DNA from 4 places in the Occultella kanbiaonis genome. Region 1 is predicted to be linked to each of the others. Evidence: predicted binding sites of a transcription regulator. Region 1 holds the regulator's gene; each other region holds the start of a gene.
What was found. The regulator LexA, encoded in region 1, represses DNA repair genes until DNA is damaged. The targets are predictions, from matches to a motif close to TCGAACANNTGTTCGA.

Region 1 (7,344 bases):
GTCCCAGCGCCGCGCGCTGGAGGACGTCGTCAAGGTCAAGGTCATCGACCGCACGGCGCTGATCCTGGACATCTTCGCCCAGCACGCACAGTCCAGGGAGGGCAAGGCACAGGTCGAGCTCGCCCAGCTCGAGTACCTGCTCCCACGACTGCGTGGTTGGGGTGAGTCGATGTCCCGGCAGGCCGGTGGTCGGGTCGCCGGCGGTGCCGGGATCGGCTCCCGCGGTCCCGGTGAGACGAAGATCGAGCTCGACAGGCGGCGGATCCGCACCCGCGTGGCGAAGCTGCGCCGCCAGATCAAGGCGATGGCGCCCTCCCGCGCCACCCGTCGGCACTCCCGTCGTGCTGGAGCCGTGCCGTCGGTCGCGATCGCCGGTTACACGAACGCCGGCAAGTCCTCCCTGCTGAACCGGCTCACCGGCGCCGGGGTCCTCGTCCAGAACGCACTGTTCGCGACGCTGGACCCGACAGTCCGCCGGACCGAGACGCCGGACGGGCGTACCTACACGCTCGCGGACACGGTCGGTTTCGTGCGGAACCTGCCCACCGAACTCATCGAGGCGTTCCGGTCGACGCTCGAGGAGGTCGCCCAGGCTGACCTCATCGTGCACGTCGTGGACGCCTCGCACCCCGACCCCGAGGGTCAGCTCGACGCGGTGCGCTCCGTCCTGCGCGACATCGAGGGCACGTCCGACATCCCCGAGATCGTCGCGCTGAACAAGGCCGACCTCGCCGAGCCGGAGACCATCGCACGGCTGCGCACCCGGGTGCCGGACGCCGTCGCCGTGTCCGCCCGGACGGGTGCGGGCATCGAGGAACTACGGGACCGGATCGCCGAGCTGCTGCCGCACCCGGCGGTCCATGTCGACGTCGTGGTGCCCTACCAGCGGGGCGACCTGGTGCACCGCGCGCACGTCAGCGGTGAGGTCCTCGCCGAGGAACACACCGAGGCCGGGACCCGGCTCGTGGCGCGGGTCGACTCCGAGCTCGCCGCGGCGCTCGCGGACGCCGTCGCCAGCTGACCCGGCGACGCACCGGGACCGGTCCGGGCGTCGTCGTGGCACCGTCGTCCACAAGCCGGAGCGCCGCACCGCCGGCTCGACGGCGTGGCGCGATACCGTCGAGGACGTGCCTGCCGACCCCACCTCGACCGATCCCGACGACGCCCTGACCATGACGAAGGACAGGTCGGCCGACGCTGCCGAGGACGAGGCGGGCACGGGTCGTGCGGGCGCTTCCGCGGAAGCGCCCGAGGCAGCCGGGAGCACCCCGGCACCGGCCGGACGCATCGGCGCAGGGCGACCGACGCCGTCGGACATCGATGCCGTGCTCGACGCGGTGGTCGCCTCGATGGGCGGCGCCCGGCGCGAGGGGCAGCACGAGATGGCTCGTGCCGTCACCGAGGCACTCACCGAGTCCAAGCACCTGCTCGTGCAGGCCGGCACGGGTACCGGGAAGTCGCTCGCCTACCTCGTGCCGACGCTGGTGAACGCGGTCGCCACCGGGGAGCGGGCGATCGTCTCGACGGCCACCCTCGCGTTGCAGCGGCAGGTGATCGGCCACGACCTGCCGCTGGTGGCTGACATCCTCTCCGACAAGCTGCCCCGGGAGCCCACCGTCGCCCTGCTGAAGGGCTGGCACAACTACCTGTGCCTGCACAAGATCGCCGGCGGCTACCCGGCCGAGGACGACTCGGCGCTCTTCTCGGAGGCGCTCGTGGCGCCGTCGGTGGCCGAGGAACACCCCAGGGAGCAGGACGACTCGCTCGGCGCCCAGGTCGTGCGCGTGCGCGAGTGGGCGGAGCAGACCACCAGCGGCGACCGCGACGAGCTGATCCCCGGGATCAGCGACAAGGCGTGGCGGCAGGTGTCGATCACGTCGATGGAGTGCCTCGGCCAGCGCTGCCCGTTGCTGGCCGACTGCTTCCCCGAGAAGGCGAAGGCCGCCTCCCGGGAGGCGGACGTCGTGGTGACGAACCACGCGATGCTCGGGATCGCCGCATCCGGATCGCCCAAGGTGCTGCCCGAGCACGAGGTGCTGGTCGTCGACGAGGCGCACGAACTGGCCGACCGCGTCACCGCGCAGTCCACCGTGGAGCTGTCCGCGTCCTCGGTGGACCGGGCCGCGCGGCTCGCCCGCCGGCATGCCGGGCTCGCGCTGCCCGGGCTGGACGACGCCGTGAACACCCTGCGCACCGAGCTCATGGGCGTGCCCGAGGGACGGCTGCAGGCCGGCCTGCCGGAGGCGCTGATCGGCACGGTCCGGCTGATCGCCGACGGCGCCCGGGAGGCCATGACCGCGATGCGCACCGAGGCCGGCGCGAGCGTCAGCCCGGAACAGGCCGGCGCGAAGAACATGGCCAAGAGCGCGATGCTGATCCTGTTCGAGGTGTGTGACCGGCTCCTGTCCGACCGGGTCGCCAACCTCCGGGACGTCGTGTGGTGCGAGCGCGGCCGGCGGCCGGGGGAGGGCTCCCGCTTGATGGTCGCGCCGCTGAACGTGTCCGGGTCGATCAACTCCGAGCTGTTCACCGACCGTGCGGTGGTGCTCACGTCGGCCACCCTCACCCTCGGCGGCACCTTCGACTCCACGGCTCGCGCCGTGGGCCTGTCCGACGGCGGCTACCGCGGCGTGGATGTCGCGTCACCGTTCGACTACGGCAAGCAGGGCATCCTGTACGTCGCCAAGCATCTGCCTGCGCCCGGGCGGGACGGCACCGACGAGCGGATCCTGACCGAGATCGCCGAACTGGTCGAGGCCGCCGGGGGCCGGACCCTCGGACTGTTCTCCTCCCGGCGCGGCGCGCAGCTCGCAGCCGAGGCGATGCGTGAACGCCTCGACACCCCGGTGCTGCTCCAGGGTGAGGACTCGTTGCCGTCCCTGGTCAAGCAGTTCGCAGCCGACCCGGCGACCTCCCTGTTCGGCACGCTCTCGCTGTGGCAGGGCGTGGACGTGCCGGGGGAGTCCTGCCAGCTCGTGATCATCGACCGGATCCCGTTCCCGCGCCCGGACGACCCGATCAAGGCCGCCCGGACCGAGGTGGTCGCGGCAGGAGGCGGCAACGGTTTCATGGCCGTCTCGGCCACGCACGCCGCCCTCCTGCTCGCCCAGGGCGCCGGCCGGCTGATCCGGCGTACCACCGACCGGGGCGTCGTGGCCGTTCTCGACCCGCGGCTGCGGACCGCCCGCTACGGGAGCTTCCTGGCCGGGTCGCTGCCGCCGCTGTGGCCGACCACGGATCCCGGCCTGGTCCGGGCGGCGCTGCGCCGGCTCGCGGCTTCCTAGTACTCCGAACGGATCAGGGAGCGGTCGAGACGTACTCGGCCGTGTCCTCATCGACGAGGATGACGATGAGGTCCACCTCGCCGCTGCGCTCGCCGGACCGTTCGACGAGGTCGAGGTCCTCCAGAGGCGCGCCGACGATCTCGACGTTCGGGTCTGCGCACTGTGCGGGATCGGTGTCTTCGACGGCGTCGCACAGGAGCAGGACACCACCCTCCGTGACGAGCGTGACGGCGAGGCGCACCTGTTCGCCGTAATCGGGCTCCTCGAGCGCCTCGCGCATCGTCATGGGGTGGAGCTCCGAGATGTCGACGGTCATTGGGCTGGGCGTCGGCGGGCTCTGGTCGGAGGTGCACCCAGCCAGCACCGCTGCCACGCTCACGCTCGCGAGGACTGCGCTCGTGACCGTTCTCACGGGTGGTCAGTTCTGATCACTGGCACGCCCTTCGTCGACGGCCTCATCAACGTGGGCCGCCAGCCGGACGACCGGATCGTGAGAGCCACTGCGCTGCAGTGCAGCCAGTCGCTCGGGCAGAACGTAGACCGTGACGGTGTTCGTTTTGTCATCGATCTGCGCACTGACGATCTCCTCGGCCGGCACCCCTAGTCCACCGGCAGTTGCCTGGCGTGCGAGCTCCGCCAGATCCGTGTAGGAGAATTCCGCCCCTATGACGCCGACTTCAACTCCGTACTGGTCCGCGCGTCGCTCGACGGTGGTGACGTCGCGGTCGGGGTTCGTCGTGAGCACGGCAAGGACACCCGTAGCCGGGTCGAAGCGGAAGCCGGCGAACGTCTCGCCAAGCTCCGAGACAATGACCTCGCGAAACATCGTCCGGGCAGCCTGCGACTCGACGTTCGCGCGAGCCTGCTCCTCGGATATCCCGAACTCCGCCACGAGGATCCGTTGCGCCTCGTCCCACTCCGAGGGTCGTGCCGCGGCCGTCTCGCGTTCGACGGGCCGTGTCGCGAGGGTGGGACCGGCCGATCCCGCCACGCGACCGGTCGTACCAGCTCCAGCACCGGCGATGAGGCTGGGGACCACGAGTGCTACCGCGCACACCACACGCGAGGCACGGTTGCCAGCCATCCGACTCTCCTTGCTCGTGGTCGCATGCTCCCCAGCGGTAAGGTCGCGACGTTGCCCCTCTGGTGTGGAAACTACACCGCGATCGAAGGCTGAGGAACCGATCGGCGGGACTCGTGAGCACGGATCGCGTCGACCTGGTCCGGGCGTCGCCGGGCAGGCTCGCGGGCGCCTGATCGGGCGGCCCGCCGTGGGCCGGATAGGGTTACCGCGAAGGCGATCCACCACGAGAGGAATCCCGTCGTGACCCAGGCACCAGACCGCGCCACCACACCTCCCGGGGTCTCCACCCTCGCCATCGTCGGCGCCGGCTCGGTCGGCGCCACGCTCGCATACGCGGCGCTGATCCGGGGCGTCGCCCGCCGGGTGGTCCTGTACGACGTGAACCGGGCCAAGGTGGAGGCCGAGGCCCTCGACCTCTCCCACGGCATGGCCTTCATGCCCATGGGTGCGGTGGAGGGATCGGACGACATCGGGATCTGCGCCGGCGCGGACATGGTGGTGGTGACCGCCGGTGCAAAACAGCAGCCGGGGCAGACTCGTATCGAGCTCGCGGACCGGACCATCAACCTGATGCGCACGCTCGTGCCGCAATTGGTGGAGGTCGCGCCCGACGCCATCTACATGATGGTGACGAACCCGGTCGACGTGGTCACCTACGCCTCGCTGAAGATCTCCGGGTTGCCGCCGCGGCAGATGTTCGGTTCCGGCACGGTGCTGGACACCTCACGGCTCAGGTACCTGCTCAGCGAACACAGCCGGATCGCGGTCCGGAACGTGCACGCTTACATCGTCGGCGAGCACGGCGACTCCGAGTTCCCGCTGTGGAGCGCCGCCAACATCGGCGGGGTGCCACTGCGGGAGTTCGTGGCCGCCACCGGCGTGCTCAGCCCAGGGGACCTGGCCGAGATCGCCGACGAGGTGAAGAACTCCGCGTACCGGATCATCGACGGCAAGGGCGCCACGAACCACGCCATCGGCCTCGCCGGCGTGCGGATCATCCAGTCGGTGCTGCGTTCCGAGCGTGCGATCCTGCCTGTCTCGAGCCTGCTCGAGGACTACCTAGGCATCTCCGACGTGTGCCTGTCGGTCCCGTCGATCGTGGACCGCGACGGCGTGGGCGAGCGTCTCGAGTTCAACTTCAATGAGTCCGAGCTTGCCAGCCTGCGCGCCAGCGCGGACGAGATCCGCGGCGTCGCCCGGCAGTTCGGCTTCTGACCCGGGCGCCCCAGAAGCCGAACCCCGACCTCAGATCGAGCGGAGCACACTCACCACACGGCCGAGGATCTGCGCCTCGTTCCCGTCGATCGGTGAGAACGCCGGGTTGGCCGGCATCAGCCAGACCTGCGAAGCGGAGCGCTTGAGCGTCTTCACGGTCGCCTCGCCGTCGATCATCGCGGCGACGATCTCGCCGTTCTCAGCGACGTTCTGCTGCCGCACGACCACCCAGTCGCCGTCGCAGATCGCGGCGTCGATCATCGACTCGCCGACCACCTTGAGCAGGAACAGATCGCCTTCGCCGACCAACTGGCGGGGGAGCGGGAACACGTCCTCCACGGCCTGCTCTGCCAGGATCGGGCCACCGGCCGCGATCCGGCCGACGACCGGCACATACGCGGCACCGGGATCGATGCCCTCCCGGTCCGGCGCCTCGAAGATGTCGATGTCGCCGCGGACGGACTGGGCGTCATCCGGCGCGATGACCTCGATCGCGCGGGTGGAGATCGGGTCCCGGCGCAGGTACCCCTTCTGTTCGAGCAGGTTGAGCTGGTACTTCACCGAGGATGGGCTCGCCAGCCCCACGGCCGCACCGATCTCTCGCATGGTGGGCGGGTAGCCCTTGGCCTCGATGCTCGACCGGATGGAGCCCATGATCTGCCGCTGACGCACGCTGAGGCCGTCGGGGCCGGGGGTGTCCTTCGGGTCGGGGGACTTGGAGCGGCTGGATCGGGTCACGGTCTCCTCCTGATGGTCGGTTCGGCCTGTGTTTCCGCCATTGTCAGAGGGCGGTGATGTGCTGTCGAAGTGTTCAGGACCACAGTAGGCGTCATCGGCCGATCCGCAAAACATGTGTTCGACTGGCGTGTCGACATCGGAATCGCCGCGTGCTACCTTCAGTACAGCCGTTCGACGAACAATCGTTCTACCCGCGACGACCGAGGAGACTCCCGATGAGTGCACTGGCCTTCCCCCACGCCGAGCTCCGCGCGGGTGCCAACGCCGGGACGCGGCGCGGCCGAGCTGTACGTCGTCGCCACCTGTCGGCGGTGCCGGGGGGCCGCGCCGGGGCGGCCCGGCCGGTGACCCGGGTCGTGAGTGCGCACCCGACCGTCGGGTCGTCCGCGGTCGCGCTGGTGCCTTCGCCCGCGGCATTGGTCGGCCCGCTCGCACCGGCGCCGACTCGTCGACTCGCGCCCGCCCTGCCCGACCTCACCTCGGCGCCCGCGCTGGCACCGGTGCCCGTGCCGCTCGCGCGGCCCGAGCGTGACGGCGCCCCGGTGCGGCCGGTCCGTCGGCCAGTGCGCCGTTCGGACGCACTGCCCGCCGAGACGGTCGAGCCGGCCCGCACGGCCGTCGATGCGCCGCTGCGGCTGACGGTCCGCGGTCGCCGGGTGCTCGTGGTGCTCGGACTCGTCGTCGCCGCGGCGCTCGGGTCGGTCCTCGGCCTCGCATTCCCGTCCGAGCCGGCCGCCCCCACCGAGGTGGCGACGGTGGTCGTCTCGCCCGGGGAGAGCCTCTGGGCGATCGCCGCCGAGCACGCCGCACCCGGCGCGGACGTGCGCGTGGTGGTCGACCAGATCATGGAGCTGAACTCGCTCGCCACCTCCACGGTGGTGGCAGGTCAGGCGCTCACGGTTCCCGTCGGCTGACCCACTGTTGGCCCGGCAGCAGGGCGAAGCCGCTCGTGTGCCCGAAGTCGCTTGCATCTGGGCACGCGAACGCCTAACGTTTCCCTACATCTAGTAGTTACACCGTTGT
Region 2 (7,344 bases), 620 kb from region 1:
CGGCTGCCGCGGACCTTCGTCGGCCTGCTCGTCGGTGCTGCGCTCGGCGTCGCCGGCACCCTGATGCAGGGCATCACCCGCAACCCGCTCGCCGACCCGGGCCTGCTCGGAGTGAACGCGGGCGCGTCGCTGTTCGTCGCGTTGGCGATCAGCGTGTTCGGCATCACGAGCCCGTCCGGGTACGTCTGGTTCGCGTTCGCCGGTGCGGCCGCGGCGGCCGCCGTGGTGTATGCGATCGGTGCGATCGGACGCGAAGGTGCCACGCCGGTCAAGCTCGCCCTCGCGGGTACCGCGCTGACCGCCGGGATCACGTCGATCATCACCCTGATCCTGATCTCCAGCACGGAGACCACGAACGCGTTCCGGTTCTGGCAGGTGGGTTCGCTCGCCTCCCGGGGGACCGGGACCTGGGGCCTGTCCTGGGTACTGCTCGTGCTGCTCGCCATCGGCCTGGCCCTGGCGCTGCTGTCCGGACGCTCCCTGAACCTGTTGGCGATGGGTGACGACCTCGCCCGCGGGCTCGGCGCGAACCTCGGCGTCGCCCGCGGCGTCGCGGCCGTCTCGATCGTGCTGCTCGCCGGGACGGCGACGGCGTTGGCCGGGCCGATCGTGTTCGTCGGCCTCGTGGTGCCGCACATCATCCGCCCGGTCATCGGCGGCGACTACCGCTGGATCCTCGTGTACTCGCTGTTCGTCGGGCCGGCGCTGCTGCTCGCGGCGGATGTGGTTGGCCGCGTCATCGCCCGCCCGGGTGAGCTCGAGGCCGGCCTGGTCGTCGCGCTGGTGGGCGCCCCGGTCATGATCGCGATCGTGCGCCGAGTGAAGCTGGCGGGGCTGTGAGCCGCGTCGAGCAGGTTGCCACGATCCCCGCCCCGACGGGCGTGCTGCGCGCCGCCCGGAACGAGGCCGCCGGCCGGGTCCGCACCATCACGCTCGTCCTGATCTGTCTCGCGGTTGGGCTCGCGCTGGCGACTCTCGTCTGGGACGGTCACGCCTCGGACCTGTGGAACCAGTTCCTCGGGATCTTCGGCGCCGGTAACGGCGACGGCGCCTTCACGATCACCAAGCTGCGCCTGCCCCGCGTGGTCCTGTCCGTCCTGGTCGGGGTCGCGTTCGGCCTCTCGGGTGCGCTGTTCCAGTCCGTGCTGCGCAACCCGCTGGCCAGCCCGGACATCATCGGCATCAGTGGGGGAGCGAGTCTCGCCGCGGCGTTCGGGCTGCTCGTGCTCGGGGTCGGCGGCATCGTGCTGTCGGTGTTCGCGTTCGCCGGTGCCATCGTGGTGGCGGCCGCGATCTACCTGCTCGCGTGGCGGGACGGAGTGTCCGGCTACCGGTTCGTCCTCATCGGGGTCGGCATCGCGTTCGCCGTGAACGCCGGGATCGGCTACCTGCTGACCCGGTCCGAGGTCAACGACGTCCGCTCGGCGCTGGTCTGGATGGTCGGCAGCATCGGGACGCCGCCCTGGCGCGACATCGCGGTCCTGGCCGTCGGGATGCTCGTGCTCGTCCCGCTGGTGGGGGTGAGCGTCGGGCGGCTACGAATCCTGCAGCTCGGCGACGAGACCGCCGGCGGGCTCGGCGTCTCGCCGGAGCGGGCCCGGCTCGCGGTGCTCGCCGTTGCCGTCGGCCTCGCCGCCGTGGCGACGGCGTTCGCCGGCCCGGTCGCGTTCGTCGCCTTCGTCTCGGCGCCGATCGCCCGCCGACTGCTGCCGACGGCGGGGCTCGCCCTGGTCCCGTCGGCGCTGGTCGGGACGGTGGTCGTCCTGGCGGCCGAGTTCACCGCGCAGAACGTGCTCGGGGCGCTCGAGGTGCCCGTCGGCATCGTCACCGGCATCATCGGCGCGCCCTACCTGCTGTGGCTGCTGGCCACCTCGAACCGTGGAGGACGCGGAGCGTGAGCATACTCAACACGACCACAGACCAGGGTGGCGCCGACCACGGCACCCATGGTCCGCCGTCGGGCAGGGAGCAGGGGAGCGAGCCGAAGGCGGAGCACACCCTGCTCGCCCAGGGCCTGTCGCTGGCGTACGACGGCGCGCCCGTGGTGCATGACCTCGACCTGGAGATCCCGCCCGGGAGGATCACCGTGATCGTCGGCGGCAACGGCTGCGGCAAGTCCACCCTGCTGCGCGGCATCGCCCGGCTGCTGCGACCCAGCGCGGGTGAGGTGCTGCTCGACGGCACCGCCGTGCACGACCGCCCTGCGAAGGACGTGGCCAGGATCATCGGGATCCTGCCGCAGAGCCCCACCGCGCCGGAGGGCATCACGGTCGCGGACCTCGTCGGCCGTGGGCGCTACCCGCATCAGGGGTGGTTCCGGCAATGGACGTCGACCGATGACGCCGTCGTGACCGCCGCGTTGGCGGCGACCGACACCCTGGAACTTGCCGCGCGCCGCGTCGAGGAGCTCTCCGGCGGACAGGCGCAGCGGGTCTGGATCGCGATGGCGCTGGCCCAGGACCCGGACATCCTGCTCCTGGACGAGCCCACCACGTTCCTGGACGTGACCCATCAGCTCGAGGTGCTCGACCTGCTGCACGAGCTGAACCGGACCCGTGGCGCCACGGTGGTCATGGTGCTGCACGACCTCAACCTCGCGGCCCGGTACGCCGATCACCTCGTCGTGATGCATGCGGGCCAGGTGCAGGCGATCGGCTCGCCCGCCGACGTGCTGACGCCCGAGCTCGTCGCGCAGGCGTTCAAGCTGCGCGCCCGGGTCGTTCCCGATCCCGTGTGCGGCTCGCCGATGGTGGTGCCGATCGGGCGCTTCCACGGCAGCGAGCCGGAGCTGGTTTTGCCACCACCCGCCGGCGCGCCTTAGGATAGGCACGCCTTACATCGGCCTGACTTCGATTGGTGCCTCTTCGGACGCCATCGTCATTTCCCCCAACACCCCTGATCCTCCTGAGGAGTCCCGTGTCTCGACGCCCGATCTACCTGGTGGCCGCCGCCACCCTGACCACCCTCGCGCTCGCCGCGTGCTCCGGCGGCGACGGGAGCGGCGACGACCCGACCGACGGCGGCAGCGCGGCCGGTGGGGACTGGGAGACCGTCACCATCGAGCACGCGCTCGGCACCACGGAGATCACCGAGGCGCCCGAGAACGTCGTCACGCTGGGCTGGGGCTCTACCGAGGCCGCCCTGGCACTCGGCGTGGTCCCGGCGGGCATCGAGGCGCAGACCTACGCCGTCAACGACGAGGGCCTGCTGCCCTGGGTCGCGGAGACCCTGGACGAGCAGGGCGCCTCGCCGACCATCATCCCGGCGACCGTCGAGGAGCCGGCGTACGAGGACATCGACGACCTCAACCCGGATCTGATCCTCGCGCCGTACTCGGGGATCACGCAGGAACAGTACGACCTGCTCAGCGAGATCGCGCCGACGGTGGCCTACCCGGACGCGCCCTGGACGACCCCCTGGCGTGAGCTGATCACGATCGTCGGCCAGTCCCTCGGGCTCGACGAGGAGGCCGCGACGGTCATCTCGGACCTGGACGCGGAGGTCGCCGCGGTGGCCGAGGCGCACCCGGAGCTCGAAGGGATCACGGTCGCGGCGGTCTGGGACATCGGCGGCACGTTCTACGTGTACAAGCCGGCGGACTCGCGGGTGGACTTCCTGCTCGACCTCGGTCTGGTGAGTGCGCCGTCGGTCGAGGCACTGGACTCCGGCGGTGACACGTTCGTGTACTCGCTGTCCTACGAGCAGACCGATCAGCTCGACGCCCAGCTCATCGTGAACTACGCGTCCACCGAGGCCGAGGTCGAGACGTTCCTGGCCCAGTCCTACGCCCAGGCCATTCCGGCCGTGCAGGCCGGCGCGATCGCGAACATCACCGGGGACGCCCTGATCGCGGCGATGTCCCCGCCGACCGCACTGTCCCTGACCTGGGGCCTCGAGGACTACGCAACGACCATCAGTGAGGCCGCCGCGAACGTGCAGTAGCACGGGCAGCGGTGGTAGCGGGTCTCGGCTGTTCGGGGGAACGGCCGGGGCCCGCTTCTGCGTTCCGGCGGGCTGGTCGCGGGTCAGGACAGGTCGAAGAAGGCCGACGGCGGTGGTGCGGCCGACGAGGTGGGCGCGGCCGGCTCTGGTGATGCGGCGGTTCCAGGCGGTGCTGCCGACGACAGGGGAGTCGCGGTCCGTAGACACGCCGCGATCCGCTCGGCGCACTCCTGCGGAGTGAGCTGGGAGGTGTCCAGCTCGAGGTCGTAGCGTCCGGGGGAGTGGACGGCGCGCTCCCAGCGCAGCACCGGGTCGTCGGTGCGGGCGCCGGCCGTGCTACCGGGCAAGCTCCCCGTGCCGCGCACGCCAGCCTGACCGCCGACGTCGGCCACCCCGGCGACACCGGTCCCGCCCCAGGTATCACGGCGGCGTTGGCGCACGACGTCCACCGGGCAGCGCACGCCCACGAAGAGCACGGGTAGGCCCTGCAGGATCTCTGCCGCTTCGCGCCGGATCGCGAGGGGCGCGGAGTAGTCATCGTGCAGGCCGACGTCGGTGACGACATTCAGACCCCGCTGGACATGCGCCGCGATCGACGCGAACATCGCGCGGTAGGCAGTCGCGACGTAGTCCTCCAGGTCGGGCCGCTCACCTCCGGGCCGCAACCCGATGCCGGGCTGGCGATTCGCGGGAGTCGCAGTCTGAAACACGTCGACGCCGAGATTGAGCCATACGCCATCGAGGCCGTCCTGGATCGCACGCGCGATCGATGACTTTCCGGATCTGGGAACGCCATTGAGGATGACGACCGTGCTCATCGGAACCTATCCGCGCTGAGGGCCATAGCCCCAACCTACGACATCTGCGCCGGCCTGCTATCGGCGCTGTGGATGGAGGGTCATCGGGGTGCTTCGGAGCCCGTTCTGGGGTCGGTTGGATGGGCTGATGTCCGTGTATCCACAACGGAAATCGGGGTCCTTGCGCTGTCGGTGGGACGTCCTAGAGTGGAGGTCAAGCAGTCAAACAGACGTACGAATGCCAGTCAGTGTTTCGGACCACTCGACGTCGATGGGGAGGTGAGCACACATGGACGACACCACCACCACGACCGGTGCTGGCGTATCGGGGGCGAGTGTGGCGCTCGCGTCCCGGATGCACCTGTCTCTGGCGGACCTGATGGCGGGGTCGCTGGAGGATCAGCTGATCGCGATCGAGGCCCTCACCCAGGGCATCGCGACCGCGGATCCGGTCACCGAGTCCGACCGGTACGGGTCCCGGTTCCTGGGCCACGCGGCGTTGCGGACGCACCTGATCACGCAGGCGTTGACCGGTGCCCAGCTGGACTGGATGGGCCTGGAGTCCGAGGCCGGGACCTGGGACACCAGCAAGGGGTTCCGGACCTACCCGCACTTCGTGGCCAAGACCTACGGCATCAGCGGTGCCAGCGCCCGCCGGATGTCGACCCTGGCCACCGGGCTACGCAACAGTCTGCCCGCGACCCGGACCTGGTTGCGGACCGGGAAGATCGGCATCGACCAGGCCCAGATCCTGCTCAAGGCCACCACCACCCAAGCCGCCGTCGACGGCCTGCAGTACCCCGCCACCCCCACCAACCCCAACACAGCCGAGGCGAGCACCGACGGCAGCACCAGCACCGACGGCAGCGATGGCACCGACGGCAGCGATGGCACCGACGGCAGCACCAGCACCGACGGCAGCGATGGCACCGACGGCAGCACCAGCACCGACGGCAGCGATGGCACGGACGTGACCGCGGCCAGCGACCCCACCGAGGGCGCCGAGGGCGCGACCGGCAGTGCCGATGCCAGCGACGAGGCCGACCCCACCGCGGCCCCCGACGCCGCGGGCGCTGCCGCCGCTGCTGGTGCTGGTCGGGTGCAGACGGTCGAGGAGTTCCTCCTCGCCAACGCCGCCACCCGCTCCCCGGAGGACCTGCGCAGGTTGGTCGATCACTTCGTCGCGATCGCCGACCCCGACGCCACCGACAAGGCCCACCACGCCGCCTCCGACCGCGAATACCTCAACATCGACCGCACCATGGACGGCTACCACCTCGCCGGATTCCTCACCCTCGAACACGGCCAATACGTACGCACCGCACTCGAAGCGATCATGGGCAAGCCCGCCGCCGGAGAGACCCGCACCTCCTCCCAACGCCGCGCCCAAGCCCTCAGCGACCTCGCCCACACCGCCCTGGACCACGGCAAAGTCGGCACCTCCGGATCCGTCCGCCCCCACCTCGGCGTCCTCATCAACTACCCCGAATTCCTCGACATCATCACCACCACCGAAACCACCCAGACCACCAGTGGATCCGGAACCGAGGAAGCCCCCGGGACCGAGGAAGCAGCCGGAGCCGAAGACTCGGCGACCGGCGAGGCGCCCGACGCAGCCGAGGCAGCCAGCCCGACGCCGCCCCCGCGACCGATCACCGAACCCCTACCCGGCCTGGACACCACCACCGACCCAACCGATGACCCGGCCGACCACAGCCCGCGCAGCAACGCCGGCCCGACCACAACGGACACGGCAGCCCGTCCGGCGAACGAGCCCGGCACTCCCGCGCAAGCACCCACCCCGGCGAGCACGACCACCCCGTGCGACCCTGCGCGCGAGCCCGGCGCTTCCGCGGAGGCGCCCACCCCGGCGAACCCGGCCACCCCGGCAGGCGGGCCCGGCGCTTCCGCGCAAGCGCCCACCCCGACGAACCCCGTCACCTCCCAGGACCCGGCGCACGAGCCCGACGCTCCGACACCAACGCCCACACCATCGAGCCCAGCCGCGCCAGGGCCCGGGACCAACGAACCCGTCGCCCCGGCGAAGACGCCCACCCCGACGGACCCGGCCACCCCGGCAGGCGAGCCCGGCACTCCCGCGCAAGCACCCGCCCCCTCGCCCACGTCGGAGGCCACCGGTCTGCCCGACTGCCAATCGCGGGCCGTCGGAGCACTCGGCCAACCCACCACCGACCCCAACGGCACCGCTACGCCCAGCACCAACAGCACCGCCCTGCCCGGCACCAACAGCACCGCCGTGCCCGGCACCAACGTCACGGCCCTGCCCAGCATCGCCGTGCCCGGCATCGCCGTGCCCGGCATCGCCGTGCCCAGCATCGCCGTACCCGCCGGGCGGGACTGGGCCGCGCTACTCGCCGCGGGACCTGCCACCTTCACCGACAACACCGGCCCCGTCCCCCGCGACCTGCTCGACCGCATCATCGGCTGCTCCGGCGAGACCTACCGCATCATCTTCGGACCCGACAACGAAATCCTCAACCACGGCCGAGCCCACCGCCTCTACACCGCCGCCCAACGCCGCGCCCTCATCGCCCGCGACCGCCACTGCGTCTACCACAACTGCACCGCCCCACCCGAACGCTGC
Region 3 (7,344 bases), 2.2 Mb from region 1:
GAGATCGTCCCACTCCTGCGGATGCACGCCACCGGCGCGTAGGCAGGACAGCGCCAGCGACCAGGCGATGATCGCCGCTCCCCACGCGTCGCCGATCCGGTCGCAGTGGCGGATCAGCTGCTGGGCGCGGCGATGGGACCGCTCATCGCCGTCGAAACTGACGATCGCGCCGTGCGCCAGCCGGGCCAGCCACGTGTGCCCCGCCTGTTCGGCGGCCACGTACACCCGATCGATCGCGGCGAGGGTCGGCAGCGTCGGGCGGGTGGAGGCCATCGAGACCTCCGCCAGCCGCGCGGCGAGCGCCATCTCATCCGGCGCCTCCGGGTCGGACGCGCACCGGTGCAGCACCTCGGTCGCCGTGCGTTGATCGCCGGCGATCAACAGGCTGATGCCCTCCGCGAGGGTGGCGCCCGGGCCTCGCTGCCGGGCCGCTCGCCGGGCTGCCTGCAACGGGTCGCGCCTGCTCGCCTCGCGGACGCAGTGCTCCCACCCGTCGGCGTGATCGCGGGCGGGCGCCGTCGACCAGACCCCCGCACCCGCAGAGATCAGCCGGGTCGCGGCACGCTCCGCAGGGCTCGTGGAGTCGCTCAGGTCGTTCAGGAGGTTGCGCACCCGGTCGAACTGTCCCTCGAGGTGCGCTGCGCGGGCGCGCGCGATGGTGCGCCAGGGTGGGGGGCCGATCCGGTCCACCGGCAGCGGGTCGGTCCACAGCCGACCCTGGATGTCGACGGATCCGGACCCGACGTCCTCGAGGAGGTCGGCCAGGTGCCGCCAGTCCTCGGCCAGGCAGAGTGCGCGCAGCGCCTCGTGGGTGGCGCCCTCGGTGCGCAGGATCGTGGCGGCACCGGAGAACCAGGCTGAGGTCCGCACCGGACCGAGCTCCGCACGGGCGGCCGAGATCAGATGACGGCGCAGCACGCGGTGCATCCGGAAGCGGCCGTTGCCCACATCGATCAGCAGCGGCAGGGAGCGGGCCACGGACCGAAGGTCCTCATGCCCGGTGCTGGTTCCACGGTGGGCGTCCACGCGGGCGGCGCTGAGGTTCTCGAACACGGCCACGTCCGACAGGAAGTCGCGCTGGTGCGCCGGCAGCCCACGAAGCACTGTCGCGTCAAGGTAGCCGGCCGCGTAGTCGGCGTGCATCGCCAGGGCATGGACCGCACGCCGGCGCTCAGCGGGGAGACGGCCCTCGATGGAACGCTGGAACAGGCGCACCGCAGCGGCCCAGCCCTCCGTCTCCCTCGTGATCACGACCAGGTCGTCGAGCGGGAGCGGCTCGTCCCCGGCCGAGCGCATGAGGGCGTCGGTGTCCCAGATGCGGAGCCGCAGATCGCGTCCGGTGAGCACGACCGGCGCCGGGATCTCCGAGCGGGTCAGGTTCAGGGTGGGCATGGTCCGGGACCCGAGCAGGATCCTCAGACGGTCACCGGTGCCGAGGATGAGGGTCTCCAGCTCGGCCTCGGCGGGGGTGCCGACGATGTGGTGGACGTCGTCGAGGACGAGAAGCAGCGGCGCCGGGAGCAGGTCGACGAGGTGGAGCACGCCGTGCGCGCTGGTCGGTTCGACGGCGGGGTGTCGGCTGGTGCCTTCGCGCGGCCTGTTCGTCGGTACGGTCACCGCGCGCGGCTCGGTTCCGGGCACGGCGCGCGGCTCGGGTGCGGCCACCGCTCCGGGCTCGGGTGCGCCGGCCGTCCCGACGGTGCGGACGGCGACCGCGAGGGTACGGATCAGCGCGCGCGGGTCCGCGTCTGCGAGTGTCAGCCGGCACCAGGCCACGAGTCCGCCCTGGCTTCGGGCCCAGCGCGCCATCAGGGTGGTCTTGCCGGTTCCCGGCCAGGCCACGACGAGCCCGAGGCGCGCCGCCCTGATCCCGTCGAGGGCCCGGAGCAGAGCCGGTCGGGGCACTCCGCCGGCCGTGGGGACGCGCGACAGCGAGGCCGGTGCCAGGTCATCGAGTCGGACGCCTTCGGCCACGGGTAGCCTCCCGGTCGGAACGTTTCTGAGCATAGGCCGGTCGGGCCCGCCGGGGTGCCCGTTCGGGCGCCCCGTCTCACCCTGAAGAGAGGCCGAAGCGGCTGTCGTGATACCCGAGGTCGTGCTGGGCGCCGGGCGCACTCCTGCTCGGTGTGCCGACCGAGCGTCGGCGTGTGCGCTATGCGCCAAGCACCATCCAGGCGGTCCCCCGCGCTCGCAGACCCGTGGTGATGGCGCGCGCCCCGATGAACCCACCCGCGAAGGCGACCCACAACCACGCGAGCCCCGCTGCGCCGTCGGGCGCCCAGAGCCAGACCGCTCCGACCATCGGCAGGTACGTGACCAGGGTGATCACACCGGCCCATGCGAGGAACCGGCCGTCGCCCGCGCCCATCAGCACGCCGTCGAGCACGAACGGCCACGCGGCCAGCGGCAGCAGGAGACCGATCACCACCAGCGAGATGGCCGCGGCTCGCTGTACCTGCGGGTCGGAGGTGAACAGCGGCGTGACGAGCCATCCGAGTCCGGCGATGGCGACGCCGATGACGGCTCCGGCGCCCATGCCCCACTGCAGGCAACGCCGGGTGACCGCGCGGACCTGGCCGACGTCGCGGGCGCCGAGGCCGTGCCCGACGAGTGCCTGGGCGGCGATCGCGAGGGCGTCCAGGGCGAACGCGGTCAGCCCCCAGACCGCGTTCACGATCTGGTGCGCGGCAAGCGTGGCATCGCCGAGCTTCGTGGCGGTGGCCACGGTGAGCAGGATCGCCGCGCGCAGCGTGAGGGTCCGGATCAGCAGCGGGGTGCCCGCGCGGGCGTTCGCCATGATCCCGGCCGGGTGGGGTCGCAGCCCGACGCCGCGGGCCCGGGCGCCCCGGAGCACGATCGCGGCGAGGACCGCTCCCATGCCGAGCTGGGTGAGCGCCGTCGCCAGGCCGGACCCGGCGATGCCCATGTGGAAGCCGTACACGAGCGTGATCGACCCGATCGTGTTGACGACCGCGCCGACCACCGCGACGACGAGCGGGGTCCGGGTGTCCTGCAGGCCCCGCAGGGCCCCGGTCGCCGCCAGGACCACGAGCATCCCGGGGATCCCCGGCGCCGACGAGCGCAGGTACGCGACCGCGTGGGGAGTCACGTCCGCCGAGGCGCCGAGTGCCGTGACGATCGGCTCGGCGACTCCGATCGCGACGGCGCAGGTCACCGCGCCGAGCCCGAGCGCAAGCCAGATGCCGTCCAGCCCGACGGCGAGGGCGCCCTTGGTGTCGCCCGCGCCGAGGCGCCGGGCGACGGCGCCCGTGGTGGCGTAGGCCAGGAAGATGAAGATGGAGACGATGGTGACCAGAACCGTCGAGGCGATGGTCAGCCCGGCGAGTTCCGCGGTGCCCAGGCGGCCGACGACGGCGGAGTCGATGAGCACGAACAGCGGCTCGGCCACGAGCGCGCCGAGTGCGGGGACCGCGAGGGAGAGGATGCGCCGATCGAGGGCCCGACGCTCATCGGCGTGTACGCCCGGCGTGTCGTCCACCGATCCTCCGAGTAATTGTTATGCACACCGTGGGTACAGCGAATCCGTTGTAATTCCAGCGATGTCAGAAGTTATCCACACCAGTGGATGGAGCCTGTGCACAACCTTTTCCGCTGTGATCCACATGCTGTCCACAGCCTAGGGGGTGTTCGTCCCCAGGCTGGCGCACCATCGAGTTGTGGGGGGCACGGTGGGAGGCATACGGTCACGCGGGTGTGCCGGAGTGGCCATCGCCGCAGGCGGTGGGGCAGGCGTTGTCAGGGGTCACCGATACACATGTTCGACAGGGCTCGAAGAGCCGGTTCTGAAGAGGCAGGGGAGGCGGTCCACACGATGGCTTTCGAACCGTTCGTCGGAACTGACCAGGTTCGGGCGGTGACCCGGTGAGCGTCACCGAGATGTCGCCGGCACGGGAGAGCTTCGAGCGCACCCCACCGCAGGACGTGGCAGCCGAGCAGAGTGTGATCGGCGGCATGCTGCTGTCCAAGGACGCCATCGCCGACGTGGTCGAGGTACTCCGCGGCACCGACTTCTACCGGCCCGCGCACGAGGTCATCTACGACGCGATCCTCGACCTGTACGGCCGCGGCGAGCCGGCCGACGCCGTCACGGTCTCCGCCGAACTGACCAAGCGCGGCGAACTCACCCGCATCGGCGGCGCCCCGTACCTGCACACGCTGCTGTCCTCGGTGCCGACGGCCGCGAACGCCGGCTACTACGCCCGGATCGTGCGCGAGCGCGCGGTGCTCCGGCGCCTGGTCGATGCCGGTACCCGGATCGTGCAGCTCGGCTACGCCACCGACGGCGGGGACGTCGACGAGCTGGTGAACACCGCCCAGGCGGAGGTGTACGCCGTCACCGAGCGGCGCACCGCCGAGGACTACGTCCCCCTCAAGGATGTCATCAACTCCACCATGGAGGAGATCGACGCAGCCTCCCACCGCGGCGAGGGGATGGTCGGGGTGCCCACCGGGTTTGCCGACCTGGACGCACTCACCAACGGTCTGCACCCCGGGCAGATGATCGTGCTGGCGGCCAGACCGGCTGTGGGCAAGTCGACCATGGGACTCGATGTCGCCCGTGCGGCATCAATCAAGAACGGTCAGACCTCTGTCATCTTCTCCCTGGAGATGAGCCGTAACGAGATCGCGATGCGCATGCTTTCCGCGGAGTCACAGGTGCCGCTGCAGAACATGCGCAAGGGCAACATGCGCGACGAGGACTGGACCCGGATGGCGCGCGCCATGGGCCGGGTGTCCGAGGCGCCGCTGTTCATCGACGACTCTCCGAACATGTCACTGATGGAGATCCGCGCGAAGTGCCGTCGCCTCAAGCAGCGTCACGACCTCAAGCTCGTCGTCATCGACTATCTCCAGCTGATGAGCTCCGGGAAGCGCGTGGAATCCCGGCAGCAGGAGGTCTCGGAGTTCTCCCGTGCACTGAAGTTGCTCGCGAAGGAGCTCGAGGTCCCGGTCATCGCGATCTCGCAGCTCAACCGTGGTTCCGAACAGCGCACCGACAAGAAGCCGCAGATGAGTGACCTTCGCGAATCGGGCTGTCTGACCGCCGACACCAAGATCCTCCGTGCGGACACCGGCGCCGAGGTGACCATGGGCGAGCTCTTCTCTGGGGGCGTCAAGGATGTCCCGGTGTGGGCACTCGACGACCGGCTGAAGTACGTGCGGCGGCACCTGACCCACGTGTTCTCAACGGGTACCAAGCGCGTCTACCGCCTGAAGCTGGCCTCCGGCAAGGAGATCACCGCGACCGCGAACCACCCGTTCCTCACTTACGAGGGCTGGAAGCCGCTCGGTGAACTGGAGCCGGGCTCGCGGATCGGTGTGCCCCGACACGTGCCTGCTCCTGAGCAAGAGGCCGCATGGGACGACCGGCGCGTCGTGATGCTGGCCCACCTACTCGGCGATGGTTCCTTCGTCGCCCGTCAGCCGATTCGGTACGCCTCAATCGATGAGGCCAATCTGAAGGCGGTCTCCTACGCGGCGGCGGCGTTTGGCATCACACCGGTCCGCGACGAGTACGCCGTGGCGCGGTGCACAACCCTCCGCCTACCCGCTCCGTTCAAGCTCGCGCGGGGTCGCCGCAATCCGATCGCCGCGTGGTTGGACGAGTTCGACCTCTTCGGGCGTCGTAGCCACGAGAAGTTCATCCCCGAGGCGGTGTTCCAGCTCCCGAAGCGGCAGATCGCCCTCTTCATTCGACACATCTGGGCAACGGACGGTTCGGTCACCGTGAACAAGAACGGTCGAGGCGGTCGCGTCTACTACGCCTCGACGTCTCGCGAGTTGGTGGACGGACTGAGCCGGTTGCTCTTGAGGTTCGGGATCTCGACCCGTACCCGGAAGGTCGTGAAGGGGGACTATCGGCCCGGCTACACGCTGGATCTCTCAGGCATGGACGATCAGCGTCGGTTCCTCCAGGAGATTGGTGTCCACGGCGAACGGGGAGAAAGCGCGGCTACCTTGCTCGGCATCATCCGGGACCAGCAGGCGAACCCCAATGTGGACACCGTTCCCAAGGCGGTCTGGCAGGACGTCCGCCGCGTCCTGGCCGACCGAGGCATGTCGCACCGACAGTTTGCTGCGGCGATGGGCACTCAGTTCTGCGGAAGCACGATGTGGAAGCACGCGCCTTCACGTGCACGTCTCGGCCGGATCGCCGACGTCCTGGAGAACGAGGACCTTGAGATCATGGCGGTCAACGACCTGCTCTGGGACTCCGTGGTCGCCATCGCTGACGAGGGCGAGCAGGAAGTCTTCGACGCGACCGTCGTCGGCACCCACAACTTCGTTGCCAACGGGATCGCCGTCCACAACAGCATCGAGCAGGATGCGGACGTCATCATCCTGCTGCACCGCGAAGACATGTACGAGAAGGAGTCCCCACGCGCGGGTGAGGCGGACATGATCGTCGCCAAGCACCGTAACGGTCCCACGGACACGATCGTTGTGGCCTTCCAGGGGCACTACGCGCGGTTCGTCGACATGGCGCAGTAGCCTGCCGAAGTTCGTCAAGACCGAACATCGTGATCGAACTGCAAGCGCATCGCCGTGACTCGGCAGAACGACGAGAGGCCGCGACGAACGGCGCGGCGGCCAGCAGAGTTGCCCCTGTGTGGAGCTTTCCGATCCATCAGACCGAGGCGATCGCGCACTGGCCGGCGTAGGTCATGCTCGTGACGATCCAGTCGCTTTGCTGGTGGTCGACGAGTATGGGCGTTGGCGGGTCAGCGCCGGGTGCGTGGCATGTCGAAGCAACTACTCTTCGTCGCTGTCGTAAGCGAACTCCGAACTGTGGTCGCGCCCCCAGGCGATCTCGGCCGCCTCCCGATCCAGAGCACCGTCGGCCACCCAGGTTCGCTGCGGCTCGCTACCCGCCTGTGCGAGCCGGCGCATCAGATCTGAGGTGGCTTGCATTCGGGCGCTGACCGCCTCGCCAACATCGAGTCCGGGAAGGCCGCCGTAGGCCCGGACGAAAGTTCGCACCCGTAGCCGCCGGTCGGGAACCACCGGAAAGTGGTGCCAGTCGAGGGCGAACTCGTCCCGGCGTAGCGGTGCGAACCAGCGCAGGGCGTAGGCGACGTCGTCGAGTCGCGGTGCAGGGTGGAGATAGTCCCAGTCGATGAGCCCGACGGCTTCCTGATCTCGCCAGACGAAGTTCCACGGACCGGGGTCGCCGTGGCAGAACACGACCTCGTCACCAGCCACTGGCGCGGCACCCCAGACCGCCGTCGCGGGCGGATTCCAATCGCGCCCGGCGTCGTGGATGGTGCGCAGCAACCGGGCGGCCGACATGAGTCCCTGTTCGGTGTGCTGGTGATACCAACC
Region 4 (7,344 bases), 1.7 Mb from region 1:
GCAGCAGCGAACGTGCGACGCATCTCCTCGGGTCCGAGGAGGCTCTCCGGCCAGGCGTCGTCGCCTCCGGCGCCGCGGGGTGCGATGTGCCCGTCCTGCCATGCCACCCCGGAGGCCCCGGGCGCGGGGGTGGCTCCGGAGAAGATGAGGCCGGCAAGTCGGCCGCGCGCCGCTGCCATCCGAACGTGCTCCTCAGGGGTCTGCGCGGAGCGGCCCTCGATGGCGCTCCGGCCCCAGTTCACGGTGACGCCGAGCCGGGGGTCCGCGATGGCCTCGATCACGGTGAGCTCGGCGTGGAGCTCGAGGAACCCCTTCTCCGGGGTCCGGCCCGGTCGGGGTGCGTCGCAGTGCTCGACGGCGAGAGTTGTGCCGGTCGGGTCCGACTCGAGCAGCTCGGTCAGGGACCGCTCGAACTCGCCGACCGATGCGGCCGGTGTCGGGGCGCTGTTGATCTCGATGGCGCGGATCCGTTGCCGACCGGCCAGGTCCGCGACGCGCTGCACGAGCGTGAGGGCGCGGCGCACGTCCTCGACCGCTGCCGCGCGTCCGTCGGCGTCCGTCGACGCGAGTCCGTAGTTCGCATCGGCCGACAGTCGCCCCACAACCGTGGGGATGCAGGTGATCACGAGATCCCAGCCCTCGGGCACGAGCGTCGGCAGTCCGTCGGCGCCCGCCTCCCAGCCTGGCGTCGCGCCGACCGCGTTCTCGAGGGGAATCTCGAGTGCATCCACGTCAGAGAGGCCCTCGAGGGCACGGTAGGCGTCGGGTAGTTCGTCCGGTTCGCGGCCGGCGAACAGCGCGTACGCGCCGAGTACGAGCCCGGTCCCGGTCATCGTCCGGCCCCGCGATTCGGGAGGTGGTGGTCAAGGGCGGACGCGATCGGCGCGTGGTGTCGTTGCACGGCGACACGCTACCGTCGTGGCCGCATCCGAGGGTCCTTCCTGGGCGCGTGCCGTGGCACATTCGCCCGTCGTGGTCCCGGGATCCGCCGTCCGCGATGTGAGCCATCGCAGCCCGGACCGCAGGATCGGGCCGGGCGGGGGCAGGATCTAGACATGACGCTGCCGCTGTCCCCGGACGAACTGCTCAGCACGACCCGCTCGGTGCGCAAGCGCCTCGACCTCGACCGCCCGGTCCCCTTCGAGCTGGTCCGGGAGTGCGTCGAGGTGGCACTGCAGGCGCCGAGCGGCGGAAACCGGCAGGCTTGGCACTGGATCGTGGTGACCGACGAGGCGAAGCGCGCCGCCATCGGTGAGTTCTACTCCCGCTCCTACGGCGCCTATCGGAGCGAACGGGCGAGCCGCCCCGTCCCGTCCGGCCGGGTCGCCGCCCAGGCCCGCGTCGCATCCTCCTCCGACCACCTCGCCGAGGTCATGGGCCGGGTTCCGGTGCTCACCATCGCCGCGATCGAGGCTCCCGAACTTCCCGAGGGGAACCAGGCGGGACTGTGGGGGTCGCTGCTCCCGGCGGCGTGGAGCTACGCGCTCGCTGCGCGCGCCCGCGGGTTGGGCACGGCATGGACCACGCTGCATCTTCCGTACGAGCACGAGGTTGCCGAGCTGCTCGGTGTGCCCGCCCACGTGCGCCAGGGCGTGCTGCTCCCGACCGCGTACTTCACCGGGGAGACGTTCCGACCGGCGCCGCGTGAAGGCGTGGACTCGGTGCTCCACCACGACTCCTGGTAGACGGAGGAGTCACGGGTCTGGCTGCGCCATCGAGGAGTTCGGTCCGGCCGAACGCGGCGGCATGGGCGGTCCTGAACAGCGCGCCGGCCCGATCGTCGTCGCGACCACACTGGACAGCCCGGTCGGCATGCCCTGGGGCCGGCGTGGCCACCACACTGGACAGCCTGGTCGGCATGCCCTGGGGGCGGCGTGGCGACCACACTGGACAGCCCCGGTCGGCATGCCCTGGGGCCGGTGTGGCGACCACACTGGGCAGCCCCGGTCGGCACGCGCTGGGGGCGTGCATGGCGACCAAGCCGGCCAGAGCGGTCGACACGCCCTGGGGCGTGTGGGTGGTCATGGCCCGGGGCCGTGGATCTGTTCTCCGTCCTTGGTGAAGAACTGCCACTCGCCGCCGTTCCAGATCATGGCGATCTGATGGGTGTCGACGTAGCGGTGGTGGTAGAAGCACAGGAGGGCGCCGTTGTTGAGGTCGGTGTTGCCGCCGTCGGCCCAGTGGACGACGGAGTGGTGCCCCTCGCACAGTGGTGGTGGGGCGGCGCAGCCGGGGTATGTGCAGTGTCGGTCTCTGGCGACCATGGCTCGGCGTCGTGCGTTGGTGAAGCGGCGGTGGGCTCGTCCGACGTTGATGATTTCGGAGTCGGGTCCGAAGATGACGCGGTAGATCTCGCCGCCGCAGGCGATCCGGCGGAGTACTGAGGGCGGGACGGGGCCGGTGCCGTCGGCCCAGGTCGCTGGGGGTTGGGACAGGATCGCAGCCCAGTCGACGTGTTCGAGCGCCTTGAGGTTGGTCAGACCGCCGGTGCCGAGCCGCAGCGGCGGTAGGTCGCGGCCGAACACGGGCCGCGCGTCGCAGGCATCGGCCGGGTTTGCGTCGGGGTCCATGCGTGCCCAGTCGGGGATGTCCGCCCCGGGCCGCTCCGCAGCGGGCTGTCCAGCCCCGGGCTGCCCAGCCCCGGGCTGCTCCACCCCGGCCTCGGCGCGAGTGGGGTCGGCTTCGGTGTTCCCGGGCTCGGCGCCGGTGGGGTCGGCTGCGGTGTCGTGGGTGTCGGTGCCCCAGCCGTGGTGGGTGCTGGTGGCGAGGATGTGTTCGAACTCAGGTGCGCTGATCAGTACGCCCATGTGCGGCCGGACGGATTGGCCGGTGCCGGCCAGGCCCTGGTTGAGGATGAGTTGTGCTGCGTCGGCGAGCGCCTGGGCGCGACGTTGGCTGGCGGTGCGGGTGTCCCCGGCGGCGGGGACGGGGGTGAGGGCGGTGAGGGTCTCCTTGACGAGTTGGCCGTGTTCCTCGGTCAGGAACCCGGACAGGTGGAAGCCGCCGGTGGTGGCGGCGAGGTCGAAGAACTCGCGTTCGCAGGCTTCCCGGTAGCCGCGCTCGTCGGACTCGGCGTCGGCGAGCGCGGCGAAGTACTTGCAGACCACGCGTAGGTCCTCGAACGAACCAGCACTCGCGAGTGTGAGGATCACTGACTCCGCGGTCGCGTCAGCATCGAACGGACCCGCGCTCACAGCCTCGCCCGCCGCGTCGCTGGCCGCGTCGGCCTCACCACCGGCCTCGCCCGCAGCCCCGTCGGCCTCGCCCGTCTGCGCGGTATCGCCTGTCTGCGCGGTATCGCCCGTCTGCGTGGTCTCGCCCGGCTTCGGCCCGTCGCCCGTCTCCGGTCCGTTGCTCGTCTCCGGCCCGTCGCTCGTCTCCGGTGCGTCTCCGGCCTGCGGTGCTCGGCCGGCTTGCGTGGTGTCACCGGTCGGTGTGGTCTCGCCGGGTTGGGGTTCTGCCTGGGTGGTGGTGGTCATCCCGCGTGCGGGTAGCCGCAGCGCGGCCCGGCGCGCCGCGCTCGAGGCCGCGACGGTCGCGATCAGGCCGGCCTGCTCGATGCCGAGCTGGCCGGTGCGTAGGGCTTCGCGGACCTCGGGCAGGTCGTTGCTGAACCGGTCGGCCAGCCGGACCTCACGCGAGGCCCGGGCGAAGGACATCTTGTGCGTGCGCGCGACGTGCTGGGTGTAGGTGCGGACCTTGCCGGACAGGTCCCACAGGCCCTCGGCCCGCTCGGCCGCGAGCCAGTCCAGGCGCCGCCCGGTCAGGATCTCGATATTGCGGTGGGCCCGCACACTGGCCTCGCCAAGTGCCCGACCGGTGTGGTCGTGCTGCTCCTGGAACCGGTCCGTGGCCGCGAACGCCGCGGTCACGCAGTCGAGCACGAAGAGCCGGTCGTCCAACGACCCGCCCAACAAGGCGCCAAGCCCCGCTTCGTGCCGCGGATCCGAGGCGAGGTCGACGACCGGGCTGGTCCCGTCTGCGGGCACGCCGTCGGCCCGCGTGTGACCCGTGGTCCAGTCCATCATCCTCACCCCCCGATCCTCGAACGCGCGTGCTAGCGAGAACCACGCTACGCGGATCCGAGAACCGTGCAAGGGGCTGTCAAGCCACTGTGGACAACGAGGAATCAGACCCCCGAACAGTGGCCCCAAGGCGGTCGATCCCGACCCGGATGCCACACGATCCACAGGTCCGGCCACCCGCCCTGGAGATGTCACAGGGGGCGTGTAGCCCATCGGCCCCGTCTCGCAGGAGCGGGCGGCAGTGGTACATCGCGAGGGAGAGCCTGGGATCAGTCCTTCGTGGTGCCGGACTTCCCGGCTGCGGCGAGCCGAACGCTGATCCCGTCGAAGTGGTCGACGAGGGACTGGGCGACGCGCTCGGGCTCGCCGGAGGCGAGTGCATCGCAGATCTCCCGGTGCCAGCTCACGGCGTCCGTGGGCGTGTAACGCGGGCCCGGCAGCTTGTCGTCGACGTACTGGAAGGTCCGCCAGAAGACACGGAGCAGGTCGAGGATGAGTCCGTTGTTCAAGGGCTCGTACATGGTGGCGTGAAAGCGCCAGTCCTCATCCGGGAAGTACCGGCCCGCGGCCGCGGCCGCGTCCATCTCCGCCACCACGGCCTCCAGCGGCGCTCGAGAGCCCTGGGACCAGTACGCGGTGACCTCGCGGGCGAGACCGACCTCGAGGGCGCGCCGCAGTTGCAGCAGTTCCCGGACGTCGGCGAGGTCCCCGCTCGCGGACAGGGTGAGCCGGAAGCCGAGCCCTTCCTCCAGGGATTTCAGGCCGGCCGAGCCGACGAATGTCCCGTAGCCGTGCCGCACGTCGATGATGCCGACGGCCTGCATGGCCTTGATCGCCTCGCGGAGCGAGTTCCGGGAGACGCCGAGCTCGGCCATCAACTCCGGCTCGGTGGGTAGCGGGTCGCCGGCCTTCAGCCTGCGCTCGACGATCAGGTCGCGGATCCTGGTCCGGGTCACGGCCTGGCTGGCCAAGGCCCGTCCTGCTCCGCTCTGCGCCGTCATTGCCCCACGGGCTCCTCACTTCCAGATCCGATCGTTCCAGCCCCTACTCTCTCACCGATCCGCGGTCCGAACTCGGCGATGAGTGCGCGGACCCCCGCCCGCTCCGCCTCGTCGAGGGGAATACCGGGTCGCGCCAGCGTGGCTCCGGCGATCACTCCGAACTCCACCAGGGCGGCCTTGAACGCGCCGAGTGCGGCCGACGTGGCCGACCGCCCGGCCCTGCTGGCGACGCTGGTGATCCCGAACAGCTCGAAGAGGCGGTCCTGCTCGGCGCGTGCCAGTTCGACCTGACCCGCGCTGGCCAGATCGAACAGGCGCCGGTAGCCGGCCGGGTCCACGTTGCCCAGACCCGGCACCACGCCGTCGCAGCCCAACCCGATCGCGTAGTCGACGGTGAGCTCGGACCCCGTGAAGACGGACAGGTCGAGGCCTCGTGCGGATCGCCTCGACAACAGTGCGCGCAACGAGACGTCGGAGCCGCTGGAGTCCTTGACGGCGACGATCGCACCTTCGGCGGCGAGCTCGATGACAGTGTCCGGCGACAGTTTGGTGCCCACCTTGGACGGGATGTCGTAGGCCACCACCGGCACGTCCACGCGGGCCGCGACCTCGGCGAAGTGCCGGCGGATCTCCTCGTGATGGGTCGCCGCGTAGAACGGCGCGGTCACCACCACGGCATCCGCCCCGGCCGCGGCGGCGCGTCGAGCCTGGTCCACCACCCGCTCGGTACCCGTGTCGATCGCGCCGGCAAGCACGGGCAGCCGCCCGCCCGCACGCGCCACCGCGGCAACCACCACCTGTTCGCGCTGGGCATCGGTGAGTGCGCTCACCTCGCCGGTGGTGCCGAGGACGAAGAGTCCGTGCACGCCGCCCTCGATGAGGTGGTCGACGAGCCGGTCCAGTGAGGGTTCGTCGACCCTCCCTTCGGGTGTGAGTGGGGTGCACAGGGGTGGGATGACGCCGGCGAGGCGGCCATGGCTCGTCACGAGTTACCTTCCGTTGGGCTGGACTGGATGAAGCGTATGGATTCGTACGCGGATCGCGACCCGCACTCGACGAGGGTCGCGAGCGACCCGTCGGCCAGGAGCGTCAGGTCGCTGTAGGCCCCGGGACCCTCGTGCAGCACAGGGCCGCGGGTCCAGGTGACGCCGGCGTCGCCGCTGCGCCAGAGCGTGACGTCCCGGCGTTCGGTTCGATGCCCCGGGGTGATCAGCCAGAGCACGCCGGCGCCGGTGGCCAGCATGCTGCCCTGGACGGCGGGGACCGCCAGTTCCGGGTGCTGACGGAAGGGCGCCCGAAAGGACTCCCCGCCGTCCTCGGACCACGCGCCCAGGCGACCGCCCACGCGAGCCTGGTTGCGTGCGTTGACGTACACGACGCCGTCGGGCAGCTCCGCGGCAGTGGCCTCGTTCGGGTTCAGAGCCGCACCCACCGGGCGCGGTACGGAGTCGACGGCGCCGACCCGCCAGGTGTGACCGTCGTCGTCGCTGAGGAGCAGGTGGCCACCGTAGGCATGGTCACCCGGCGCGTCGGACAGGACCGAGTGGGTGCACGCCGCGACCAGACGACCGCGGTGCGGACCGTTGGCGAGTGTGAGCCCGTGACCGGGACCGGTGGCGAACCAGCCCCAGTCCGGGCGCCGGACCTGGTCGGTGACCTCGATCGGGTTGCCGAACGGTTCACCGGGGCTCGGTGCGTGCTGCACCCAGACGCGGCGCCGGTCGCCCTCGCTGACCCCCGGGCGCATCAGGTCCGACTCGGACACCGTCGCCCCGTTGGTGACCGTCAGCAGGACGACCTCGCCTGCCGCGGTGAGGAGCGGCATCGGGTTGCCGGTCGTGTGGTCCGGGCGCCGGGCCACCACGGTCATCGGTGCCCAGGTGGCACCGGAGTCGGGGGAGTGTCGCACCACCACGTCGATCCGACCGGTGTCGCCGGCGGAGTCGCGGCGTCCCTCACAGAACGCCAGCAGGTGTGGACCCGACGCGATCAGGGCGGGGATCCGGAACGAGGCATAGCCGAGCGTGCCCGCTGCGAAGAGCTCCTGCCCGTTCGCAGCCGGCGCGGCACCAGAGATCTGGGCTCTTGAGGACATGGGACGTACTATGTCATAGTGGCTCGGTCTTGTACCAGTCCAGGTCCGAAGGAGAACCGGATGTCGCGTTCATTGAAGTTCCTAGAGGCAGACCGACGCACCGTGCTCAAGGGCGGGGTTGCCGCAGCTGTCGCGGCCCTCGGCGGCGGCGTGCTCGCCAGCTGTTCCAGTGAAGGGTCGCCAAGCGGCGGCGGCGGCGGAGGAGGGGGTGGAGGTGCGACCG

Region 2: a site for LexA is predicted at 4,962-4,977, ahead of GKS42_RS12650 (HNH endonuclease signature motif containing protein). Genes of this name have one in related genera too.
Region 3: a site for LexA is predicted at 3,768-3,783, ahead of GKS42_RS25590 (replicative DNA helicase). Genes of this name have one in related genera too.
Region 4: a site for LexA is predicted at 4,045-4,060, ahead of GKS42_RS01855 (HNH endonuclease signature motif containing protein). Genes of this name have one in related genera too.

The regions. Positions count from the first base shown of each region.
Region 1 covers NZ_CP046175.1:2,112,848-2,120,191, forward strand. Annotated here, with positions in the region: gene hflX (GTPase HflX) at 1-1,021, shown strand, start outside; gene GKS42_RS09710 (ATP-dependent DNA helicase) at 1,350-3,284, shown strand; gene GKS42_RS09715 (hypothetical protein) at 3,298-3,570, opposite strand; gene GKS42_RS26785 (hypothetical protein) at 3,587-3,712, shown strand; gene GKS42_RS09720 (hypothetical protein) at 3,703-4,368, opposite strand; gene GKS42_RS09725 (L-lactate dehydrogenase) at 4,609-5,583, shown strand; gene lexA (transcriptional repressor LexA) at 5,614-6,237, opposite strand; gene GKS42_RS09735 (LysM peptidoglycan-binding domain-containing protein) at 6,537-7,235, shown strand.
Region 2 covers NZ_CP046175.1:2,736,889-2,744,232, forward strand. Annotated here, with positions in the region: gene GKS42_RS12625 (FecCD family ABC transporter permease) at 1-840, shown strand, start outside; gene GKS42_RS12630 (FecCD family ABC transporter permease) at 837-1,898, shown strand; gene GKS42_RS12635 (ABC transporter ATP-binding protein) at 2,000-2,821, shown strand; gene GKS42_RS12640 (ABC transporter substrate-binding protein) at 2,917-3,942, shown strand; gene GKS42_RS12645 (chloramphenicol phosphotransferase CPT family protein) at 4,026-4,760, opposite strand; gene GKS42_RS12650 (HNH endonuclease signature motif containing protein) at 5,029-7,344, shown strand, end outside.
Region 3 covers NZ_CP046175.1:5,575,259-5,582,602, reverse strand. Annotated here, with positions in the region: gene GKS42_RS25600 (AfsR/SARP family transcriptional regulator) at 1-1,974, opposite strand, end outside; gene GKS42_RS25595 (MATE family efflux transporter) at 2,153-3,499, opposite strand; gene GKS42_RS25590 (replicative DNA helicase) at 3,898-6,513, shown strand; gene GKS42_RS25585 (phosphotransferase) at 6,775-7,344, opposite strand, start outside.
Region 4 covers NZ_CP046175.1:433,067-440,410, forward strand. Annotated here, with positions in the region: gene GKS42_RS01845 (DUF4862 family protein) at 1-833, opposite strand, end outside; gene GKS42_RS01850 (nitroreductase family protein) at 1,056-1,685, shown strand; gene GKS42_RS01855 (HNH endonuclease signature motif containing protein) at 2,022-4,034, opposite strand; gene GKS42_RS01860 (FadR/GntR family transcriptional regulator) at 4,295-5,026, opposite strand; gene GKS42_RS01865 (dihydrodipicolinate synthase family protein) at 5,023-6,012, opposite strand; gene GKS42_RS01870 (sialidase family protein) at 6,009-7,121, opposite strand; gene GKS42_RS01875 (extracellular solute-binding protein) at 7,182-7,344, shown strand, end outside.